One region of the Corynebacterium kutscheri genome, then DNA from elsewhere that is predicted to be linked to it. Evidence: riboswitches for the same ligand, from Rfam matches in the RefSeq annotation. Region 1 holds a riboswitch; the other holds the start of a gene.
What was found. A riboswitch is a leader RNA that binds a small molecule or an ion and turns the genes downstream of it on or off. The one in region 1 is predicted to bind cobalamin.
Positions count from the first base shown of each region.

Region 2: linked by a shared signal. The riboswitch ahead of UL82_RS04000 (ABC transporter substrate-binding protein) and the one ahead of UL82_RS04695 (energy-coupling factor ABC transporter permease) in region 1 are both predicted to bind cobalamin.

Region 1 is NZ_CP011312.1:1,016,781-1,021,395, reverse strand. It holds rRNA gene UL82_RS04700 (16S ribosomal RNA) at 1-793, opposite strand, end outside; cobalamin riboswitch at 1,678-1,856, shown strand; gene UL82_RS04695 (energy-coupling factor ABC transporter permease) at 1,909-2,625, shown strand; gene UL82_RS04690 (energy-coupling factor ABC transporter substrate-binding protein) at 2,629-2,964, shown strand; gene UL82_RS04685 (energy-coupling factor transporter transmembrane component T family protein) at 2,966-3,703, shown strand; gene UL82_RS04680 (energy-coupling factor ABC transporter ATP-binding protein) at 3,685-4,455, shown strand; gene tyrS (tyrosine--tRNA ligase) at 4,525-4,615, opposite strand, start outside.
Region 2 is NZ_CP011312.1:865,495-870,109, reverse strand. It holds gene nikC (nickel transporter permease) at 1-764, opposite strand, end outside; gene UL82_RS04005 (ABC transporter permease) at 761-1,702, opposite strand; gene UL82_RS04000 (ABC transporter substrate-binding protein) at 1,692-3,230, opposite strand; cobalamin riboswitch at 3,451-3,647, opposite strand; gene UL82_RS03995 (YkvI family membrane protein) at 3,933-4,615, opposite strand, start outside.

The sequences.
Region 1 (4,615 bases):
CATGGACTACCAGGGTATCTAATCCTGTTCGCTCCCCATGCTTTCGCTCCTCAGCGTCAGTTACTGCCCAGAGACCTGCCTTCGCCATCGGTGTTCCTCCTGATATCTGCGCATTCCACCGCTACACCAGGAATTCCAGTCTCCCCTACAGCACTCAAGTTATGCCCGTATCGCCTGCACGCCCGAAGTTAAGCCCCGGAATTTCACAGACGACGCGACAAACCACCTACGAGCTCTTTACGCCCAGTAAATCCGGACAACGCTCGCACCCTACGTATTACCGCGGCTGCTGGCACGTAGTTAGCCGGTGCTTCTTATCTAGGTACCGTCACAAAAAAGCTTCGTCCCTAGCGAAAGAGGTTTACAACCCGAAGGCCTTCAATCCCTCACGCGGCGTCGCTGCATCAGGCTTGCGCCCATTGTGCAATATTCCCCACTGCTGCCTCCCGTAGGAGTCTGGGCCGTATCTCAGTCCCAATGTGGCCGTCCACCCTCTCAGGCCGGCTACCCGTCGACGCCTTGGTAGGCCATTACCCCACCAACAAGCTGATAGGCCGCGGGCTCATCCCTAACCGAAAAAACTTTCCACCACACACACTAAAATGTGGTCCTATCCGGTATTAGACCCAGTTTCCCAAGCTTATCCCGAAGTTAGGGGCAGATCACCCACGTGTTACTCACCCGTTCGCCACTCGAGTACTCTCTTGCAAGCAAGAAAGCCTTTCCGTTCGACTTGCATGTGTTAAGCACGCCGCCAGCGTTCGTCCTGAGCCAGGATCAAACTCTCCACAAAAAATAAGAAAAATTATTGGGAAAGCCCAACAACTGGCAAAAAATAAACAAAAACAATTTTTAGTATTTAACAAGCACCCACAACCATCCCCCAGCCCCTTACCCTCAACACAATAAAATCCTAAAAACTATATTGAAGAAAAAAGATAAGAAACAAGAAAACAAATCATGGTCACTTGCCGGTCACACCACAACACCATCAGTGACATCTGATCACCACAGTATCAGGCGTAAAAACAAAAACCATTATCCCCCACCACAATAAACACATATGTGAATACGTGATAAGAAAAAGAAAATATGTGTAAAACAAAAAACAATAACACACAACACAATGACCAAACACAAACACTTATTCAGCATTCATCATTAATCACTAGATTCTGTGTGTTACATGTTGTAACAAATGATTTGGCACACTATTGAGTTCTCAAACAACCCACACCCACCACACAACAAACAATGCTTGCTGTAATAAGGTGAAATGCTGTACTACAGTCACTTTAAAAAAGTTTAAGTAATTGCAGCGAAGAAAAACCTTACAAAACTTTTCCTGTTATTGTCAAGTTTCGTTTTTCTTTGGGAAAAAATTTTTATTGTTGCCACCGTGTTTGTTTCACACAACCTTGTTTGTGTTGTGTGGTGCTCGCGGCGACTGGAACAAAGTTACACACGACTTCCCAACAACACAAATCCACAGGTCACAACATTTTTTTACACAAATAACAATCATCATTATCAAAACTTAACTAACCCTTAAAATCTTCTTGAGCAATAAAGTCCCACATTGCATGTGATATCAGCTAAGCGTGTACACAAATACCCACATTGTCAGTGAGCTTCACCATAAAACATCAATTTTTCCTCCTACGCACTAATAACACTCTATTGTTCAGTTGTTACGGTTTTAAGTGGGAATGCCAGTGAAAATCCGGCAGCGGCCCTCGCCACTGTATTTTTAGTCTTTCATATACCACTGTCGATATTCGATAGGAAGGGAAAGGCACTTGGGGTATCCCTCAAGGTAGAAGCCAGGAAACCCTTGCCGCAACGGACATATTCATCCAGGTATGCGAGGTGCATACCTTTGTCACTAAAGAAAGATCTGGTTTTCCTATGCACATTGCAGAAGGATTTCTTCCGGTCACCCATTGCGTTGCATGGGCAGCCGCTTCAACTCCGTTTGTGGTCTATGGCGCCAATCGAGTGCGTACGCAACTAAAAGAACACCCAGAAACGGGCCTACTTTTAGGCGCTGCTGGTGCATTTAGCTTTGTTCTCTCGGCAATCAAAATTCCATCAGTCACTGGTTCCTCTTCACATCCTACGGGTACCGGATTAGGAGCAGTTCTATTTAAACCACCTGTTATGGCCTTTATGGGTAGCATCGTTTTACTCTTCCAAGCACTTTTACTTGCACATGGCGGTATTACAACTCTGGGCGCAAATATTTTCTCTATGGCTATTATTGGCCCCTACGCTGGTTATGGAATCTTTTTACTCAGCCGAAAATTAGGTTCAGGCTTTGACGTCGCAGTCTTTGCTGCCGCTTTCATCGCTGATTTATCTACCTACGTTATGACAGCGCTTCAGCTTTCCCTCGCGCACCATGGAGCAGGTATCGGAAATGCCTTCGCGACTTTCCTTGCTCTTTACGCACCGACGCAACTGCCGCTTGCAATTATTGAAGCTCTCATTACGGTCATGATTTTCCGCTCTCTTCGTGTTATTGCGGATAAGGAACTCAAGGTATTGGGATTTATTTTTACACCTCACACACCTGAAAAAGCCGTCGATCCAAAAATAACCACTAGTACTACCAAAGGCGTGTAAATCATGAGTAAAAGAACAACAACTTTTCTGTTTATCGGTCTCATTGCACTTCTTGCAGCTTTCCCTATGTTCTTTAACCTTGGTAGTGAAGATATTGAAGAGCCTTTTGCTGGTACCGATGCCACAGCTGAAACACTTATCGCCGAAGAAAACCCAGATTATGAGCCCTGGTTTGAACCACTTATTGGTGAGCTTCCCGGTGAAGTAGAATCAGGATTATTTGCTCTTCAAGCAGCATTGGGAGCCGGTTTTCTAGGCTATGCCCTGGGCGTATTTCGTGGACGCAAGAACGCCGAAGACTCAGCTGTTGAAGCGATAATAAGTACTTCAGAAAACTAGAATGAACCCACTAGAGCAAGCCGCGTCGAAAAGCCCTTGGGCACAGGTTCATATTTTAGAAAAGACAGTCCTCTTCTTCGGATTAACTATTCTAAGCATTATTATGCACTCGTGGCAGGGATTTAGCCTCTTAGCTTGCATTCTTATCGCTTTGATATTGATTTCTCGTGTTCCACTGCGTGTGTATCTTTCATTGGTTCTTGCCCCAGCCACCTTTATTGCGCTGGGGCTTGGCCCACTTATTTTTGCACTCACCCCCTCAGGTTTTGTGCTTATCGACGGCGGCATATCTAACGCTATCATCGTTCTTTGCAGAAGTACTCTTGCAATGAGCTCAACCATGCTATTTGCGCTTACTACCCCGTTTCCACAAGTGCTATCTGGGCTACACAAACTACATCTTCCAGAAACACTGGTTCAAGTTATCGCACAAACTTATCGCATGTCTACCATGCTTGTTACGACCTCACAGGTTATGTGGCAAGCTAGTGCCCAACGGCTTGGACAACGAACTTTTTTGATCTGGATTCACTCAGTAGCACATCAGGCAGCGTCATTATTTGTGATCTCTTTTACCCGCGCTAGACGTATGCAAGATGGCATTCAACTACGCGGCGATCTCAATTATGCCCTCACCTATGGAACGCATTTTCACTCACAACCACCCCGGCTTTGTTTAGTGCTTTTTTATCTTCTTGGATTCATTGTTTTAGGAATACTATGCCGCTTATTTCTTTAGCTCATGTCAGCTTTGCACACCCCAATGCCCCATCAACTTTCCAAGATATATCTATTGATATACATGTTGGTGACCGCATTGCTTTACTTGGCGCTAACGGTAGCGGTAAGTCCACACTCATGAAACTCATGTGCACTGCTCTGCGTCCTAAAACTGGCAGTGTCATTATCAATGACCAACCTAGCACCTATACTAAAAATGACCGAAATAGGATACGCAGCATTGTCCAAATGGTGCTTCAAGAACCCGATGAACAAGTTTTTTGTCTTTCAGTACAAGATGATATCGAATTTGGGCCAAGAAATTTAGGTCTCAACGATAATCAAGTAGCTACTCGCTGCCTCATGGCAGCTCACGCAACAGAAGTAAGTGATCTTCTTGATCGAATACCTCATCAACTTTCCTATGGACAGCGCAAACGAGTTGCTTTAGCAGGTGCATTAGCTATGTCGCCGCAAGTTTTGCTTCTCGACGAACCCACAGCAGGACTTGATCCAGCAGGAGTGCACCGGTTGCTTTCTATCATCAAAAATCTTGACGCCGCAGTGTTGCTCGCTACTCACGATGTTAATTTTGCTTATGCTTTTGCTGATACGTGGGCAGTGTTACATAAAGGACAACTTAGTGTTGCAGCTAAAGACAAAATAATCGCTGATCGTGAGCTACTGAAAGATGCCCGTTTAGACCTTCCCTGGGCACCTTTAGTATCAGCACTTATAGGGAAAAAGGTTACTTTCCCGGAAGAATTATAGCGAAAAGGCCATGGGTTCTAGCCCATGGCCTTGTTTTTCTAATTAAAATATATTGCCTAAGCGTACGTCTTAAGAGAAATGCACCCCAGCAAAATTCTTCTTTCCTTTACGCAGAACCAACCATGAGTTATGTAACAAATCTTGTTCACCTGGCTGCCAA
Region 2 (4,615 bases), 150 kb from region 1:
CGGTGGGTTAATTGATCGCCAGCAACCGAGGTTAATAACACCACTAACAAAATAGCTAATCCTGGATAAATCATTAACGATGGCGCTTCGACAAAGTATGTGCGTCCTTCGCTAAGCATCGCGCCCCATTCTGGCGATGGTTGAGGAACTCCTAACCCCAAAAAGCTCAGTGAAGCTACTAACAGCACAATCTTGCCCATATCCAAAGTAGCTAACGCAAGCACCGACCCAGCAATATGCACAAGTAAATGTTCGCGCACAATACGCGTGCTACTAGCACCAGAAATCCGCGCCGAAATCACATAATCTTTATGCTTTTCTTCCATCACAATCGAGCGCGCCAATCGCGCATAACCAACCCATTTAACTACCACAATGGCAAAAATCAGATTTAATACACCAGGTCCCATGATGCCAGTAATGACAATGGCAATTACATACTCCGGGAACGACAGAAAAGTATCAGTGACCCGCATTAAGGTCCAATCGCGTCCCTTCGAACCAATACCGGCATACATACCAATAGGAACCCCAACCATAGTGGAGAAAAGCAGTGCCACCATTGATAATCCGACCGTGGTGGGCGCACCAGTAAGCAGTCGGGATAAAACATCACGACCTAAATTATCAGTACCTAGCCAATTGCTTGTTGATGATCCCTGCAACGCATGAGAAAGATCAACTGTATAGGGATCCTGTGGCGCAAGAAATGGTCCCAAGCACAATAGCAATAACAAGACAAAAATAATCAATACTTTTTTCATGCTTGCCTCCGCAAACTAGGATCCACTAGTCGGCAAAGTAAATCACTAAGCTGCATAATCAGTACAATGGCGATACCTACTAACAAAATCACACCACGGATAACCGCATAGTCGCGATTAGTAATCGCATCCATAGTTAGCATGCCTACCCCAGGTAGAGAGAAGACAATTTCTACCACGATAGAACCAGAGAGCAGGCTGCCAAAACTTACTGCCAACATGGTAATCACAGGGATAAGTGAGCCACGAGTAATATGTTTTGCAATAATCAGTCGCTCACTTACTCCACGAGTACGCGCAGAACGAATAAAACCCATATCGGAAATTTCCACAAACCGATTACGAAAAATCTTAATAAAAGGTGGTGCAATTGCTACTACTAAGCAAATTACCGGCAGCCATAATCCTTTGCCGCCCTTCCATCCTGATGCAGGTAGAATTCCCCACTTCACAGCAAATAGGTTGATAAGAACTAGTGCTAACCAAAAGGTTGGCATTGCCGAACCAAGATAGCAGCCAGCCATAATAATTTTGTCAGGCAAGCGACGGCGAAATAATGCAGCTACAGTGCCAGAAAAAAGCACCACTAAGATAGTCACTGCCAGAGAAACTATCGAAAGTATAAATGTTGCCGGCAACGCTTGTGTAAGTTCGGTAATTACCGGTTTTGAAGTAATTGCCGAAGTACCTAAATCGCCTTGCAACAGTCCACCAAGATAGCGGGCATACTGGATCAAGATATTGTCATTAAAGCCAAGTTCTTCTCGAAGTGCAGCAATCTCTTCCTGAGTCACTGCCACTTCATCAATCCGCAAAAGCTTTAATACTGGATCACCAGGGGCAAGATAAACTATACCGAAACTAGCAATAGTGAGAATCCATAAATTAAAAAGGATTCCACCACAGCGTGTTGCAACGCTTGATAATTTAGGATTCAACGTCCAAATCCTTGGTCACCATTGCAAACTCAAGATCGTTACTAGGAGTTACCCAACCGCGCACAGTGTTTTTAAAACCGGCCGATTCGTTAATAAACAGCACATAAGAGCCTAATACGTTATCGCGGATATAGGCGGCAATATCTCGCATACGCTGAATACGTTGCTCAGGATCAATAGTGGCATTGAACTGCTCAATCATAGCGGTCAAAGCTGGATCATTGACTTTGCCGTAATTAAGGGCACCGTCTGGCAAGTAAGAAGAGTTCACAAAATAAGAACCATCACCGCGGGTAAGCGTGGACATCGAATACGTTGCGATGTCCCAATCACCAGCAGCTAAGTATTCATCAATATTTTCCGATAGAACGATCTCCATACTCATACCAAGATTTTTAGCTGCATCCTGGATTGTTTGGGCGATTTGTGGCAACTCTGGACGAGAATTATAAGTAGCAATCTTGAGATGAAGTGGCTGTCCTTTATACATGGCTACGCCATTATCAAAACTCACCCCTGCGGCTTCAAAGAAAGCACGCGCCTCAGATTCTCCATAAACAGGCTTTACAACATCTGGAGTTACTGGGAATCCTTCCGGCATAGGGCTGGTTCCAATCTCGCCATTGCCCTTCAAAATGGTATTAACCATAGATTCGCGATCAAGTAAAGCATCAATGCCTTTGCGGAACTCAAGTTTATTAAAAAGTTCCCCATTAGTACTACCAGCTAGGTTATACATTAAGTCATAGGTACGAGTTCCAGGGACGGTTTCGACCTCAATACCGGCAATGTTGCGCAATGAATCAATATTTTCCAGACTTAACCGATGCGCAATATCTACCTGACCGGACTGTAATGCTAATAGCCGGGAATTCACATCCTCATTCGCGCTCAGGGTGACTGAATCTAGTCGTGCAATGCCATCCCAGTAGTCCTCGAAACGCACTAATTCGGAATCACCAGTCGTTGAAAAACTCGTGAACTTAAACGCTCCGGTACCCACTGGGTAGCTTTCATTAGCATTAGGATCAACTATCACCGCATTGTAATGAGCAAATTGCGATGGTAACGAAGCATACTGAGTAGTTGTGGTGATCTCTAGTTTGTGCCCCTGGGCAGTCATTGACTCAATATTAAGAGTTTTAGCTAATGCTGGATTAGCGGCAATAGCAGACTCAATATTTGCTTTAACTACCTCGGCATCCAATGCGGTGCCATTATGAAAAGTTACATTTTCCCGGATTTGAAAAGTCCAATGTTGTGCATCTTCGCTTTCCCAGGAAGTAGCTAGCTTTGGTTCAATTTCTTTAGTATCTGGGTTAACAGCCACCAAAGTTTCTAAGGCACCCGAATTTAAGAAAAAAGGATAAGCTACCAAGTGTGGATCTTCGGTGTTCGCATGATAAACAAGCTCTAGATTAAGGTGTTTGCCATCACTATTTGAGCTGACGTCTTCGACACTGCAAGCGCTCAGCGCTACCGCAGCACTTATAACAACTGCGGTGATAGCCTTCATTGACTTCTTCATTTTTTCTCCCACTAGTTCAAAATGTGAACTGGGCAAAGAAAAATGCGCAGGCACTCCCCTTGCTCCAGTGCCGCGCATTTTGTCGAGCATCATTAGAAAGAACCACCACGTACACAAGCTGTCTTGCTGAAGATAGCACCGTCTAATCATCTACTTAATAGTGTTTCCACGCACCACTAAGCGATAAAAAGTCGATCCCCAAGACAAACTCTTATCCTAAGATCTCGATAGTGCTCCAGCAGTTCTCCTGGCTTTAAAGGTCAAACACATACCCACTGCCTTCCCAGCTTAATTAAAGCCAGTGGCTTATGATCACTTTCTTGTGCGTATGCTTCCTTTTAACAGTGGCGGGACCGCTTCGGATTTTCACCGAATTCTCTCTAGGCTGATCAATGCACCAGAGCACTCATGCGCTAGCATGCGATACTGATAACATATCGGTACCGTTACATGCCAACATTACAAAGGTACCTCAGTTTGTGTAAAAGTGGCCGTTTTCAACTATTTATTAACTGAAAACGGGTGGATAAGTACAAATCTTGTAGTTCTATATTCAGGGGTATTTTTTAACAAAAATCCGGTAAAAAATACCCCCAACAGCTTAAAACGCAATCCAAATTGCGTTTACAAGTACGTAAGGGCGTAATAAAAAGTGAGCTAATCCTCACCACTTAAAGGGGTAATATTGAGCTCTTATCAGGATTAAAACTTTTCCTTATTACTATCGGCTACCGGAACCTGTCCACGCTCAGGCTCGCCATGGACAGTAAACTCCACCACTTGGCCTTGCGCGTCGGTCATATGATATTCCGCAGAATGTATTTCTTCTCCACCGAGTTGCTCATCTTCCTCGACTAACGCCTCATCAGGTAAATCTTCTTCGGAGACAAAACTGGTTGTATCGGTTAACTCTTCAACCTGATATTCATCAGATTCAAACTCGTCTAAGCTAAAGTGCACTTCACCATCACTATCAAGACTTTGAGAAACTTCATTTAAAGCAGTATCGAAAAGTTCCTCATCTTCTAGATTGGATTCCTGCATAATTGCCCCCAATTCTTCAGCATTTTCTGCGGTGTAGTGACGATCTGGGCGCAGACGCAAACTTAGTAGTGCTCGAACTCGGGCTCGACGCTGTGCTTCTTCTTTGATCTGACTAAATCCACGTAACCAGGCAGCCATTAACACGATAATAAGCGCAATGCCGATATACCCTAACACTGGATATACATACTGCATGAGCACTTTAAACCCTGCAAAACTAATAGCAAAACCAGCCAGGCAACCAATGATGAAAATCTTCCGGTAGTTTTCTGGTTTACGTGCAGAAAGCCTACGACCGAGAGCATAAAACATGCCGATGGCGGTATTAAAGATCATCAGAT